DNA from 2 places in the Bacillus sp. BC08 genome. Region 2 is predicted to be linked to the other one. Evidence: riboswitches for the same ligand, from Rfam matches in the RefSeq annotation. Region 2 holds a riboswitch; the other holds the start of a gene.
The links. A riboswitch is a leader RNA that binds a small molecule or an ion and turns the genes downstream of it on or off. The one in region 2 is predicted to bind S-adenosylmethionine.
Positions count from the first base shown of each region.

Region 1 (8,122 bases), on a different contig from region 2:
AATGACAAGGTAGAAAATTATGAACTGGAAGGAGCACAATTCACCTTTGGTAAAATGAATGGAAGTAATATAAAGGGCATGAAAATGATTGTTCCTGCAAAAGAAAAGGACAGTTCTTATCAAGTTGTAATTATTGATGATGTGTTAAATAAGGCTGAACTAGAGAAAATTATGATTTCCTTTTTGAAATAATAACAAAATCTCAAGAAAAGAAATAGGGGAGAACACCCTATTTCTTTTTATTAATATAATAAAATGTAATAACTAAGTCTAAAGTAATGGTAATAACGAGAAGTAACAAGTGTATAAATGCATCAGTTTTACCGTGTAATAAAGACTTTATAAAGAAATCCCATTCTGTTTCATAGGGAGGCTCTGACCAATTTCGTTGCATTCCTAAAGCTATTCCATTTATGAAAAAGATAATACTTAATAGAATTCTTCCAACAAATACGGCAACTACTTTTAAATTCCAGTGTTTTATCTTAATTACATACAGGATTGGAAAGAGTATAAGGATCCAAAAAATAATAATATAGATTGTATCGATCATTCTTTACTCCTAATAAAATGATTGTTTTTAATATAGTTGATTCTTCGGATTGAAGCTATATTCCCTTGTTACTAGTTAAAAACAAAGGCCGGAATTCCGGCTCCTTTTCTATCTTAAAGTCTTACTTTATCCCGCGTTAACGGACAGTAAAACTCCCACCTCAAAATTCAGTTGGAGCAAAGAAGTTAGGTGGGAGATCAACTGCCCGTAAAAGCCCGATTGGTTCAACTAATAATCAGTGGGGGATGAACAAAACCCCCACTGATTAAAGTTTCACTTTATCTCTCCGTCTCAAAAAACTCAATCCATTCTCCATCAGGACCAGCGAAGAATATGTAACGTGTTCCATCTGGTAATGTTTCAATTTCTTCTCCTAGTAGAAAGGTTACTTTTTGTTTCTTTAGTCTTTCGATTTCATCCTCTAATGAATCCACTTTAAAGCAAATGTGATGTACTTTTCCTTCTGCGGGAAGAGAAGAGTTGTAGCCTTCAATGAGTTCTAGTATCGTTTCCTTCGATTCTTCTACACCTAAAAAAGCGAGTTTTAAGTCTGGATTCGGGTGCCCCATACGTTTAATGAGTTGTAAGCCGACTACTTTTTCATAAAATGAAATAGATGTTTCTAAGTTTGCAACCATAAGTCCAACGTGTTCAATTCTTCTAACTGGCATGTAGATTCCTTCTTTCTGAAAATTATATACAATATGTTATTGAAAATTAAGAAAATAAGCAAGATAAAAACCTTACAAATTTTAGCGTGTTATATGGTATAGTGAGAAAGTATGTTTGGGGAGAAGGAAGGAGATTATACGATGAATACACCTACTCAAACTCCTTCATTATCGGCAACGATGAAAGAGTGGCACTATGCATTAGCGTATGAAATTAAACATTGGAAAACGATAGGTGGTAGTAAAATTTCTATCATGAATGGTCGTTTTTTATATACAGATTATGAAAGTACGGTATACGTATTTCAGCTTATTTCGGAAGTAAGCTTACCTGAAGGTTCACCAATTCGAATTGAGTTTGATGGTGAGGAAGCGACAGGAGAAGTATTATCTGTACATGGATTAGAAATAGAACTGAAATTAAATGACTATATACAAGGTGAAATACGAGAAGCTGTTTTATACAGTGAACCGTGGCAATTGTTAGAGCAACTACAAGAGCGATTGAAAGAGGCACATAAAGATAAGTTAAAACGTAATCGTATAAAGCGTCTTGTTGATGGGACGAGCAGTCCGAAACATATTGAGAAGATGAAAAATCCGAAAAATGAATTGGCGTATCGTTCGTTTTACAATCCGACAACGTACGTGTGGGGACCACCTGGAACAGGGAAGTCTTACAATTTATCACGTATTATTTCGGCGCATTATCAAAAAGGAAAATCGGTACTTGTATTAGCTCATAGTAATGCGGCAGTGGACGTATTAATGAGTGAAGTAACGAAGCAAATTGAGAAGAAAAAGAAATGGACGCCTGGCGAAATTGTTCGTTACGGTTATAGTCAACATGAACATATACGAAATCATGAAACGTTGCTTACGTCGAAGTTAGTTGAAACGACGAACGGATCATGGGGAGAAGAAAGACTCTATTTAGAGGAAACACGACAAGATCTTCGTGAAAAGATTTTATCATATAAAGCGACTTCTGCTGATAAGAAGCGTATACAAGAGATTGAAAGTGATCTTCGAAAGCAAAAAGCGAAAATTAAAGAAGTAGAAAAAGAATACATTGAAAATGCGAAAGTAATTGGCGCAACTTTATCGAAATGTGCCATTGATTCATTGATTTATGAGCGTACATTTGATTTAGTTGTCGTAGATGAAGTAAGTATGGCATATGTTCCGCAAATTGCATTAGCTGCTTCACTTGGAAAACGCATCGTCGTATGTGGTGACTTTTTACAGTTACCTCCAATTGCGATGGCGAACCATGAACTCGTTCGCAAATGGCTCGGGGAAGATATGTTTTACCATGCGGGGATTGTTGAGTCTGTCAATAAATCAGAAGCACATCCGAACCTCTTTATGTTGCAGGAACAAAGACGTATGCATGCGGATATATCGAAGTTTACAAATTCGTTTATTTATAAAAATAGAGTATACGATCATCCGTCTGTTTCAGACCGTAAAGAACTTGCGCAATTGCAACCGTTCGCAAATGAGGCGAGCGTTTTATTTGATACGAGTCTAATGGGAGCCTTTTCGTTAAAGGACGCTGCTTCAGGTTCTCGTTTTAACATTATGTCTGGTTTAGTAGCGATGCAAATGATGTTAATCGGACTGTTAGATGGTGTTCAATCGATCGGTGTTGTTACGCCTTACAGAGCACAATCCCGCTTTTTATCAACGTGCATTAGAGAAATGTTGCAGAGAACGAAATATCAAAACATACCTGTTTTAGCAGCGACGGTTCATAAGTTTCAAGGGTCTGAAAGAGATATGATGATTTTTGATACAGTGGATAGTTACCCGCAAGAACGACCTGGTGTGTTATTCTTTGACCATAAAAACCATCGCCTCGTCAATGTAGCTGTAACGAGAGCGAGAGGGAAGTTCATTCAATTATCAGATTGTCATTATATGCGTAAAAACCTTTCAAGAAAACAAGCGTTATCACAATTAACAGCTCATATAGAACGTCATGGAGATGTGTATGATCGTACGACATCAAGACAATTGTGGGAACGAAAAATTTCGAAACGTTTACGCTGGTTTATGGAAATGAATCTTGAAGAACCGAAAGGGTTATTGAAAGATATTTTAGCTGCAAAACGAAAAATTATTATTTCACTTCCAAGTACAAAGCAAGTGGATAAACGAGTATGGCAAGCGTTAATGCGTACAAATGCGCAAATAACAGTGTATAGTGATGGACCAGTTCCGTTAAAAAATGTAAAGTTACAAAGACAAAATAAAGCATTCCCGTTTATCGTAATCGATGATGAAATCTTTTGGGCAGGGGCACCGCTCACATCTCAAATGATGTTTGAAGGCAGTATGGAATTTCCGTACGTATGTGCAAGGCTGCAAGCACCAGAAACAATTGGTGTGTTAAAAGGATTTTTAGATATTCGGTAAATTCGGATAGGAATTCCTTGACTTTTAATCGAAATGAACTTAGAATGAATGTAATTTAATATAATTTTATGAAAATTCTTATCACGAGAGGTTGAGGGACTGGCCCTATGACACCTCGGCAGCGGATTCGTTATGAATACTGTGCCAATTCCAGCAAGGTAACTTGAAAGATAAGAAAGAAGCTCATTTTGACTGTATATGCAGAAGCCTCTTTCTATCTTTTAGAAAGAGGCTTTTTTATGTGAAAATATAAGGGGGAAGAAAAATGGGAGCGACTGGAGTAACGTCACAAAGAAAAACAATTGAAGAGAGTATTGAAAGAAATAAGGAAAAGTACATAGAAACAAGTCACGATATTCATGCGAATCCGGAGATTGGTAACCAAGAGTTTTACGCATCAAGAACGTTGAGTCTATTGCTAGGGAGTGCAGGATTTCAATTACAACACAATATTGCTGGACATGAAACAGGTTTTATCGCGCGAAAAAGTTCAGGTAAACAAGGTCCAGTCATTGCATTTTTAGCTGAGTATGACGCTTTACCAGGACTCGGTCATGCGTGTGGTCACAATTTGATTGGCACAATTAGCGTTGCGGCAGCGATCGCATTATCAGAAACGCTTGAAGAAATTGGCGGGGAAGTTGTCGTATTCGGAACGCCAGCAGAAGAAGGCGGGCCAAACGGTAGCGCAAAATCGAGTTATGTAAAAGCTGGTTTATTTAAAGATGTTGATGCGGCACTTATGATTCATCCGAGCGGAAAAACAGCGACAACGAGTCCATCACTAGCAGTCGATCCACTTGATTTTCACTTTTACGGAAAAACAGCTCACGCCGCAGCTTCACCAGAAGAAGGAATTAACGCATTAGATGCGATTATCCAGCTGTATAACAGCATTAATGCACTTCGCCAACAACTTCCGTCAGACGTGAAAATTCATGGCGTTATTACTGAGGGCGGAAAAGCACCTAACATTATTCCTGACTACGCCGCAGCAAGGTTCTTCATCCGCGCAGCAACGAGAAAAAGATGTGCGGAAGTAACAGAGAAAGTAAGAAACATCGCAGAGGGAGCAGCATTAGCAACGGGTACGAAAGTGAAAATCCATCAATTCCAAAATGAAATCGATGAACTACTCGTAACAAAAACATTTAATGACGTCGTAGCCGAAGAACTAGAATTACAAGGTGAAGACGTAAATCGGAAAGAAAGATTTGGCATCGGTTCAACAGATGCAGGAAACGTAAGCCAAGTCGTACCGACAATTCATCCATATATTAAAATCGGTCCAGACGATTTAATTGCACATACGAATGAATTTAGAGAAGCAGCCCGTTCAGAATTAGGAGACAAAGCATTAATTACATCGGCAAAAGCACTAGCACATACAGCGTATCGATTAATTACGGAAGAAGGGCTGTTAGAGAAGGTGAAGGAAGAGTTTAGAGAGGCGCAGAGGAATCAGGGGTAAGTGATTGTAAGGAGGAGTGGGGGGAAATCCACTCCTTTTCTTTTTTGCGTAACGCTGATGCTAAGATTTTTTGCAGTAAAATCAATGTTAGGGGAACTTTTTTAATTAAAATTTTTTCAAAATTAACATAAATGCTTGCAATATTTAAATTAGTACTATATAGTTCTATTTATGACAAAGGTAAAATTAATGAATCAAAAACGTGTGATTGAAGTAGCTGCAACATTATTTTTAGAAAAAGGGTTTGCTTATACAAGTATGGATGAATTAGTACGTGTAAGCAAAGTTTCAAAGTCTAATGTGTATTATCACTTTTCTAATAAGGAAGTATTATTAGAAGGGGTCGTTGATTATTGGATTGAAATGTATCAATCTGCAATTGATGACGTACTTTCTCAGAACCAATTTTTAGTTGAAGATCGTATCCAACTGTTTTTAAAGCAATTATCACAAGGAGTTCAGTCGAGAGAGTATAAGGGAAGCTGTCCATTTATTACTCTTTATATTCAAAGTCCTACACAGGCCACGCAAATAAAAGAAAAAATAGGTCTTTTTTTTACAGGATTACAAAAGAAAGTTTCTCTATTACTTAAACAAGGGGTAGAGAATGGAGAATTCAGAAATACGATTAATATTGATGAGGTTGCATCCCTTTTTATTACAAATCTTGAAGGAGCGTTATTTATTTCAGAAACATTGAAGGATGCAACTGTAATCACGAAAACAGCAGATCATTTTTTAAAATTGCTTCGATAAAGAAGCTTTTTTTTTACATCAAATTAGTACTAAATAGTACTAAAAAGGAGATTTTATATGAGAACAGTATTTTTAACTGGTGGAACAGGCTTTATTGGAAAGCAATTAGTGAAAGAATTAGCCAAAGAGGATGTTAAAATTCTTCTTTTAGTGAGGTCGAAAAGTAAAGCAATACGCATTTTTCAAGAAAGAGGCATCTTAAAAAAGGTAGTTATGCACTTTATTGAAGGTGATTTGACGAAAATAGATTTAGGTCTAAGTGCTGAAGATAAGGAGAGGGTATTGAAAACGGATGTGATTATTCACGCAGGAGGCCCCATGGATATTCAAGCGACAAGTAAAGAGGCAGCTTCCGTATTTTTAAATGGCGCCAAACACATTAGTGAATTAGCTAAAAGCATTCATCAATTGAAGGGTTTGCAACAATTTATTCATATTGTAGGTTATATGAGTCCCTTTGATGATAAAAATAGCAAGATTGCAATTGATGTGTTTAAAGAAGGAAACAATGATTTGAAAATAAAAAATCCATATGAGAGAACAAAATTTTTAGCAGATCTTTATATCCGTCACCAGGCATCAGCAGTAGGTTATCCGCTTTCTGTAATTAATCCGCCAACTGTAGTCGGTAGTAGTAAAACAGGGAGTACAGAGCAGATAGCAGGATTAGGCTTGCTTGTGATGAGTATGCGAAGAGGGCTCATGCCAGTGATTCCTGGAGGTAAGGGATATAGGTTACCACTTATTTCAAACGATGAGCTTGCGAAGTTTATTGTGCAGGTTTTCAGATTGGAGCAACCGACTATTCAAACATATACACTTGTTGAAGACAAACAGCACGATCAGAACATTGCGGAATTATTAAGTATTATGTCGGAAAGTATGAATATGAGGGCACCAAAAATCTCTGTCCCAATGCCACTTATGAAAGCAATTATGAATAGTGGAGTAAGTAAAATAACAAAAATTCCTTCTGATGGACTGAATTTTATTACAAAACGAAAATTTTCAAATGTTTCAGCGAAAAAAATTATGGGAGGAGATTGGTTTAAGGAGACGAGTGTAATGAAATTTTTCCCTGCCGTAGTAGCAGATCTGGATTATCGAATGATGTATCAAAATGGCCAGCATAATCATTTATTTAAACGAATATTATGCGATAACACTACCCTTTACCAATTACAAGGAGAGGGCAAACCGTTTATTTTATTACATGGTTTATTGAGTGATGGAGAGGATTTATTTCCTTTAGCACAAGAGCTTCATGAAAAAACTGGTCAACCTGTATGGATCTTGGATCTTCCAGGTTTGGGACGTTCTCCTTTTAAACGAGAGAAAAATCTTCTAGATATCTATTTGAATGTAGTGAAAAAGTTATTGGAGAAAGCTACTAATGGTGCACATCTAATTGGCCATTCATTCGGTGCGTTTATTCTTCTGGAAGCATTGGTACAAGAGTACATAGATAAGAAGTATTCAATCACTTTACTTCAGCCACCTGTTGTTAAAAAAAATGCTACATCGCTAAATGTTCCTCAATTTATAAACAAATGGACATTAAAACTGGCAACTACTAATTTCATAGGGCGATATTTATTAAGTAATGGTTTGTTTGAAAGTATGGAGAGCATCCCTGAACATTATATCGAAAAAATAAGGAACAGTTTTACTTCTCCTAGAATTTTAAATACTACGGTTCAGCTTAATAGTTTACTACTGAAAAACGATCAAGGTGATTTCAATGAAGTAACAAAGTATAATCTTCACATTATTTGGGGGGATTATGACAGAGGCTATTCTGCTCCATCGCATCTTGGTAAGGTTGATTTTGTTCCATATGGCCATCATTTTCCTCTTAGCCATCCGAGTGAAACGGCAACATTAGTAATAAAAAATAGTAATACTAGCAGATGAGAGTGTGGGATAAATAAAAAGTGTGTAGTAAGATCGCTATGTCTTTGAAATAAAATCGTACTGTGTGGGGGCCCACCCCATCACTATCAGACTAAGAAACGCAAATACCTCAAAACGAAAAAATGAGCATTTTGTTACAAGATAGTACAAAATTTCGTTCTGGGGGTGCTATAAAATTTTAGCTTGATGGCGATGAGCTGTACCCCATAAAGGCCCCTGATACATAATTGATGTTCTGCCATTTGTAGAAAACAATCCACTTATACCATTTTAATAAGAAGAAATATCTCGTCCATGTTGTAATATTGGCTTACGTTAAGCTTGTGAAAAAACATA
Region 1 is NZ_JBTGPA010000027.1:2,276-10,397, reverse strand. It holds gene ACXVYO_RS06330 (M56 family metallopeptidase) at 1-192, shown strand, start outside; gene ACXVYO_RS06325 (hypothetical protein) at 230-553, opposite strand; gene ACXVYO_RS06320 (VOC family protein) at 832-1,224, opposite strand; gene ACXVYO_RS06315 (AAA domain-containing protein) at 1,336-3,645, shown strand; SAM riboswitch class I at 3,721-3,822, shown strand; gene ACXVYO_RS06310 (M20 family metallopeptidase) at 3,911-5,116, shown strand; gene ACXVYO_RS06305 (TetR/AcrR family transcriptional regulator) at 5,306-5,872, shown strand; gene ACXVYO_RS06300 (alpha/beta fold hydrolase) at 5,930-7,786, shown strand.
Region 1: linked by a shared signal. The riboswitch ahead of ACXVYO_RS06310 (M20 family metallopeptidase) and the one ahead of ACXVYO_RS10255 (cyclase family protein) in region 2 are both predicted to bind S-adenosylmethionine.

Region 2 (8,122 bases):
CTCTCCCAAAACCTTGATGTTGCGAAACATTTAATTGAAGGAAAGATTGAAACTGCATTACGTAAACCAGAAGATCTCGAAGTTGGTGAAGGATCTGTCGTACATGTTAATGGGAAACGAGCAGGTGCTTATAAAGACAAAGATGGAAAATTACATATTGTCGATACAACTTGTACACACCTCGGCTGCGAAGTTGAATGGAATAATGGTGATTGTACTTGGGACTGTCCTTGCCACGGTTCCCGCTTTTCAATTGAGGGCGATGTTATGGAAGGTCCAGCAGATCAACCGTTAAAACGAGTTGATAATGAGTAAACAAATAAAGAAGTTCAACAGGAAACCTGTTGAACTTTTTTATTTGTTATAAAACCATTTCAGATAAAGTGAAACTTTAATAAGTGGGGGTTTTCTTCATCCCCCACTTATTATTAGTTGAACCAATCGGACTTTTATGGGCAGTTGATCCCCCACCTAACTTCTTTGCTTTCGCTGAATTTTGAGGTGGGGGTCTTACTGCCCATTAAAGCGGGATAAATCCCGATACAAGAAGGAAAATATTAACACAAAATAAAATAATATATTCATCTACAAATTAAAAGGGGTGAACATTATGCAACCTTCAGCTCCACCTCATCTAGAATCTACAGAAACTGTCTTTTCAAGCTCTATTACAAAACTTGTTGTTTTTATTTGTTGGCTAGCCATTCTAGCTGATGGATATGATTTAGGTATTTACGGTGCCGTTCTACCAAAACTCCTAGAAGACAAAAGCTGGGCACTTTCACCGACACACGCTGGTACAATTGCTAGCTATGCTTTATTTGGGATGTTTATTGGTGCTATTCTAGTTGGAACCATTACAGATCTAATTGGACGAAAATGGACACTTATATGCTGTTTAGCACTTTTTTCTATCACAATGGGCCTAGCTGCACTTGCTCCTTCCCCCGAATTATTTGGGCTATTTCGATTTATTGGAGGAATCGGATTAGGCGGTGTTATTCCAACAGCTTCAGCACTTACCGTTGAATATTCACCCAAAAAACGACAATCTTTTATTTATGCTCTTATGTTTACTGGCTATCCTTTGGGAATCGTATTAGGCGCTATTTTGTCTATGTTTATGTTAGAAGATTTCGGATGGAGAACTATGTTTGGCATCGGAATGATTCCACTGCTCCTCATTCCTTTCATTATCCGTTATTTACCTGAATCCATTCAATTTTTATTATCACGTAATCGCCAAGAAGAAGTAGACAAAATCCTTCATCGTTTTCAAATTGAATTCCATGAAAAAGATGAAATTCACCAAAACTCATCTAATATACGAAAGAAAAATGGATTCCTTACTTTATTCTCAATTGAATACAGAAAAGCGACGCTGCTTTTTTGGATCACTTATATAATGGGAATGTTTTTAATATATGGTTTAAATACTTGGTTACCACAGATGATGCGCCAAGCTGGATACCCTCTTGGATCTAGTTTATCATTTCTACTTATGCTAAATATTACTGCCGCTATCGGTGCATTATTTGCTGGAGCAATCGCAGATCGTATAGGAGCTAAAATTGTTATTAGCATCTCCTATCTTATGGCAGCTATATGTATTGGACTATTAACAATTAAACCATCTGTTACAATCATCTATCTTTTAATTGGTCTTGCTGGAATTGGATCAGTCGGCATTACTCAAATATTAAATGCATATGTAACACAATACTTCCCATCCCATATTCGAGCTACCTCCTTAGGCTGGGGACTTGGACTTGGCCGAGTTGGTGCAATCGCTGGTCCTATTCTTGTCGGCATTATTATGACAATGCAATACGACTTAGCATGGAATTTTTACTTGTTCTCATTCGCAGGTCTCATCGCAGCTATATCTGTTTTCTTTATTCCTACAAAATAAAAAAGAGCACAAACTCACTTGTGCTCTTTTTCATTTACTGCAAACAACATATCTCGAAACAATGTATTCAAACTCTCAATATCGATCCCTGGTCCCTTTTCAATTCCTTTTACATGTCGCTCATAGTAATGAATTTGTTCTTCTAAAAATTGATTCAAAACCTCAATTTTTAATCCAATATCTAATTCCGTACCTGCCTTTTTCTTTATTAACAACTGTTCAATTTCATCTAGTACGCTACGTTCTAATGATAATTCTGTAATCAATCGATCGAATTCTACAGGAGGCAAAGTTGTTTTCTCCTCTAACCACTTACAAGCTAAAATAGGACGTAATACATAAAAGTACTTTTTCAATTTTACATTCTCACCTTGCAAAAATTCACGATAATTTTTTGAAGCCATATGTAAGTAATGATATATCGTTGCTTTTGGATCAAATTGCTTATCACTCATTTGCTGAAGCTGTTCTGGAAAATGAGTGTTTTTCGAATAAAAAATCGGTGATCGAATCCATTCAAGTAAAGCTGGGTTTGACTTTGCGAATAGTTGTAACGCCTTTTTAATATCCCATCCACTTATATCTAAATCGTCACTAATCGGATACTCAATTACATCTCGTTTATCATGAATTGATAAATACCACTCTACGGGATGCATATAAACAAATCTAACATCATAATCGCTATCTTTCGATGGAAACCCCCAAGCACGACTCCCTGATTCTACCGCAAATAAAATTTTCACATCATTCTCTTTTTCAATTCTTTCTAACTCCGCTCTAATTTTCTCTCTCATTTCATACCCTCTCCATTTTTTGATTATTTCCTTGGAAATTCGACAAATATATTACTAAGTTTACTACATACTAAAATAGCTGTCAGAAAATTCCCGACAGCCTATCAAAATGCTTCATTTTTTACTTGTTCTTTTCTGATACACTAACCGCAATTCGTTCAAACTCTTTTTGAATCTCCTCTTTATATGCATCTACTTTTGAAAAATCCATAGCAGTAATATAAATTCGTTCTAATTTATCACGAACTGATTTCGCTTTCGCTAAGAAAGACATCGCCTCATTCATTTTTGCTTTATATTGAATCGAAACATCGCGAATTTCTGTCGCATACTTCTCATCCGTCCCTGGTGTCACAATAAGGGCATACATATCTATAATTTCATCACCTTCGCGGCTTGGAAAATATTCATGTGGTGCGGTGCTATCAAAAATTGCAAACCCTAATTCTCTTACGATAACCATATCAAGACTATTGGGGTCAAATCCACAATGATATACTTCAACTTCAAAGCCTTTTTCTTCTGCTGCCTTAGCTAATTTTTTGAGCATTGTTGATTTCCCAGAGCCTGGGCGTCCTTTTATAAAATAACGATGTGGTAATCCTTCTGTTAAATTAGGAACAAAATCAACTGCTCCTTTCGGTGTAGCCGCTCCTAAAAAACGATGTTTCACAAGCGATTGTTTCCCGCCTTTATCTGTAAATAGCTTCTGAATCAGCTGATCAGTTAGTTCATTTGCTTTATTAAAATCAATATTATTAATATATATTTTCTCCCACTCATCATGTATAACTAGTGCCTCGTTAAAACAAGCGTAAGCAGTTTGAAAAGCCTTGCTTGCTTCTGAAACAAATCGTTCAATTTCTACCTTCTGCTTTCTTAATTTATCTGAGTCCCAAGCAACCCCTAAATTGATATACTCCTCAACAACTCCTGGCGTTTTCGGTTCGATAACATGCGGAGATGTTCCATCAACAATTCCTACTTTTAACTTCGGGATAATGACACCATCAACCGATTTATTATCGGAAGAACAATGTAAAAATTCAATATCATATCCTTTTTCAACCCATTCACGACCTATTGCCTTAATTAAAGAAGATTTCCCGGTTCCAGGACCACCCTTTAAAATAAATAATCTGTCTAACCCTTTCAAATTCTCATCGTATAAATTATGAAATCCTCTAGCTGTATTTCCACCAGCGTAATAATTCAATACATTCCCTGTCACTGCACTCACTCCTTCGCAGCATTCTATTTACATAAGCTACAATATGCGAGCAGCTTTATTTGGGTGAATACCTATTTTATATTGCGCAAAAAAAGGAAATGAATTACAATTTAAATACAATGAATATTCAGAACTAAAATTTAATATGTCTTTATCAAGAGAGGCAGAGGGACCGGCCCTTTGACGCCCAGCAACCTCAGTTTATACAAACTGAATAGGTGCTAATTCCTGCAAAATGCATTGCATTTTGAAAGATAAAACGTAACTATTGTGTGCAAAACTCATCTTTCTTGATTATGAAAGGTGAGTTTTTTTATTTTAAAACATATATTGGAGGTATTTAAAGTGAAAGTAATTGACCTATCACAAACATTTGAAAACAATATGTCCCAATTCCCTGGAACACCAAAAATCAATTTAGGAGCCATTACAAGCGTTGAAGAGACAGGCTATCAAGTTACAGATTTTCATTCTGTCGTCCATGTTGGCACACATTGTGATGCTCCTGCACATTTCATTTCAGACGCAACGACTATTGACCAACTCCCCCTTGATCAATTTGTAGGCGAAGCCGTTCTTATCGATGTAACTCATATTCAAGAGCGAAAGTTACGTAAGGAAGTATTGCATAATGTTGATATACAAGAAGGGGATATTGTTATTTTCCATTCCAATCTATCTACTAAATGGAATACAGAAGCGTATGAAAAAGAAGCTTTTTATCTTTCTGAAGAATTAGCCGAAGAACTAGTTCAATTAAAAGTAAAATCGGTCGGTTTAGATTTTATTTCTCCTGACGAGGTAACGACAGAAACATCACCAATTCATCACATACTACTTGGGAATAATATTTGTTTAATTGAAAACTTAACAAACTTAGATGCCATTCACACGAAGCGTTTCTTCTTCTCAGCGGCACCTTTAAAAATTAAAGATAGCGACGGTGCTTTCGCAAGGGCATTCGCTGTAATTTTTTAAACAAACTATACAAAAAAGCAAAGATCATCATTGACCTTTGCTTCTATTTTTTTTATTTAAACTAAGAAAGAATTGCTCAACACGAGGACGTAACCAAGCCAAATAATCTTTCTCTTTCTTCTTTGTACAAGCTATTTCTTCCCCATCTACCATTCCGACAAGCTCTAGCTCTAACAGTTGCCTCGTAAATGCTAACATATTTATTTCTTCGTCTGGATACTCTTCTTTTAATTTCTCCTCAATTTCTCCCAATAAAAAACCGTCACGCATCATTGCCAATGCATCAATCCAAAGTGGCGGCATTTCATATTTTTCTCCTGTAATTGTATCTTTGACAATATAATTCTTTTGCTCTTTTCGAAATTGAATCGTGTGCAAGCATACAGTCGAATTTAATGTTAATTCCATCATACCACCTCTTTCATAATATCTGCATAGAAAAAAGGATGCGCGTGCACCCCTTCTTTTCCTAACACTACCGAACCGTTACATGAATAACAAATCTCATGTCGATATTTTCCTCCATTATAAACGAAGTATTTTATAAAAAAAACCCTTCTTTAAACATTTTATAAAATGTTTATATTTACACAACAAGAACACTTTTCTGAAAAATATTTTCTTCTAGTGCATTATACTGTCGGTAAAGAAATTTCCACTTTCGTTCCTATTCCCACGCTACTTTGAATCGCGATACTTCCTTGATGTTCCTTAATAATTTTAAATGTAATCATTAATCCAAGTCCCATACCATTTTCCTTTGTTGTGTAAAAAGCCTTTCCAACCTTCTCTAGCTTCTCCTTCTCTATACCAAAGCCTTGCTCATCAACAGACATGCACAAATGCCCTTCAGTTTTTCGATATGCACGGATATGAATATCTCCACCTTCTGGCATTGATTTTATTCCATTTTTAATAATATTTAATAACACTTATTTTAATCGTTTATCATCACCATTTATAACAGGTAAATTCCCATCTACTTGCGAATGAAATCCCACTCTATACTACACTGCATAACTTTCCATTAGCTGTACAACATATAAAAGGATTGCTCGTATATTACACCATTCATAATTTATTGGCTTTAGTTTCCCTAACAAATCCGTTAATTTTTTTAAATACTTTTAAAGCTTCTCTTTCCTCATAAAGTAAGCTTATAACTTTGTTCATATAAATACTCCTCATGATCAATACAAAAACTCTACATATTATCTTACTTTCAGAGCAATATGTAACCTTATAACGCGAAAAGGAAGGAGATTCCTCCTTCCTTTTCGTCACAACTTATATCCATCTTACCCGATCATGTAGCAGTCCATCCGTAAAATCATTTCCCCCTACTACAAAATCCTTCATATATAAATTTAAATATTCTCCATACTTACTTTCTGTATTTAATAATAATTCCTCTACATAATAGGCACCTTGTTTAAAGTTATCGAAAAGTAAACTACACAAACCAGCATAAATTCCGCATCCTACTTGAAAGTAAGTTGCATTTGTTTTATATTTACGAAAAACTTGACTGCTATTCATCACGTTATACATATATGTCTCGCTATTTTCATAAACGAGTAATACACCAACTAAATCCTCGCCAGCAATCTCTTCTTCCGCTGGATTAAATACTTTACGATTCCAGTTCCATAAATCTTCTACCTTATCTAAATTCTTCCTAATTACATTTGTTGTATACTCGTTAATTCGGTAAAGAAACCCAACTTCCATATTGAAGTTTTTCCCTAAAATTAAAACTTCCTCATGTGGCATTAAACAACCATAAAACTCTTTCTCTCCTAACTTTACTTTATACTCTGAAGCATATACATCTTCATAAAAATAAAGGGGACGATGATGACTCATATACATCGGATAACTCCATATCGCTTCATCTAGAAATCGCTCTACTGCCCATGAAGCATACAGTGTATGAGGCTTTATTAGTGCTGTATCATTCAAAAATGACGTATCATGTTCTACTATATAGCATGCTCTTGGCTTTTCATTTTGGCGCTCCTTCATAAGTTCAACAACCATCCACTGAACAACACCTGGATTCATACCTGAGCCTATAATTGCTTTTGTATTTGTAAACTTCTCTTTCTCCTTCTCAAACCTCGTATATCTTTCCGTAAGCTGAAAGCCGATTAAACTATCGTCCTGATCTACTGCCTCATTTTCCAAAGCTGAATTAATATAACAAATTCCAAGTTCATTACAACAACTTAATACTCTGATTGTATCTGCCCCTGAAACATCAATAACAACACTCGTACTACTTTCTTTTAAATGCTGTTTAAATGTCACTACATCTTGGAGGTCTATTTCGTATAAAAACAATTGATTTTTTAAATTTGGAAACAACTCATCATAATAAGTCCTATCTTTTTGTTTTATATCAACTAAATGAAATGTAACATTCTTTATCGTTTCATAAATCGGGTCTTTTTCATTTACTATCGCTTGATTTAAAATTGCTAAAACTGCTTTTGCTGCTCCACCAGCACTACCAAGTAATGTAATCGATAACGAATTCGGAAACTGCTCCACCAACAAAACCCCTTTAATATAGTAGTTAAGCAGTTCTCCCTCAAAAAACAAATTGAATATATGAAAAAATGGCTCGTACATATTTTATATAATTTTGCACAAGATTAGCTCTTCATAGATAAAGCTAACATATTTCTATTCAATTCATTTTTCCCCTCATATTCAAATCGAGCTAAATAAATAGGCTCGACCTTTTCTTCTGCATATAAAAGAAAAAGCCAGCCCTTTCAACTAGCTTACGGACAATGGACAGATTTTACATGTTGAATATTTACATACATTTTTGCATCACGTGCTTTTAATATTTCAATATGCCCTTCATCAATCTTCGCCATTTTTCCGATCTTATTAGATCCCTCACCTAAATCGAACACCATGATTTTGCCAGACATTTTAATAAGCTGTTCTTCAAATGTTCTAGCTAACGTAATATTTAATGGATTTACGGGGAGTTCATTTTTATTGAGGGCATAAGGCACTTGATTTTCTTTATACGGAATTAACCATTTCAAGTGTTTTAAAGATACATATACAGTTTTATAAACTGGACTATAAAAAACAATATAATCGTTCATTACGCTTGTAACATAACCATGTATTGGAGCATTTCCAGCTACATAAATTTCTGTAAAAATCCCTTTAGAGGTACTT
Region 2 is NZ_JBTGPA010000030.1:122,022-130,143, forward strand. It holds gene ACXVYO_RS10235 (FAD-dependent oxidoreductase) at 1-315, shown strand, start outside; gene ACXVYO_RS10240 (MFS transporter) at 611-1,912, shown strand; gene ACXVYO_RS10245 (nucleotidyltransferase domain-containing protein) at 1,927-2,709, opposite strand; gene ACXVYO_RS10250 (PRK06851 family protein) at 2,831-3,940, opposite strand; SAM riboswitch class I at 4,089-4,201, shown strand; gene ACXVYO_RS10255 (cyclase family protein) at 4,286-4,918, shown strand; gene ACXVYO_RS10260 (hypothetical protein) at 4,946-5,326, opposite strand; partial or broken gene ACXVYO_RS10265 (ATP-binding protein) at 5,551-6,021, opposite strand; gene ACXVYO_RS10270 (S-adenosylmethionine decarboxylase related protein) at 6,206-7,471, opposite strand; gene ACXVYO_RS10275 (DUF2642 domain-containing protein) at 7,708-8,122, opposite strand, start outside.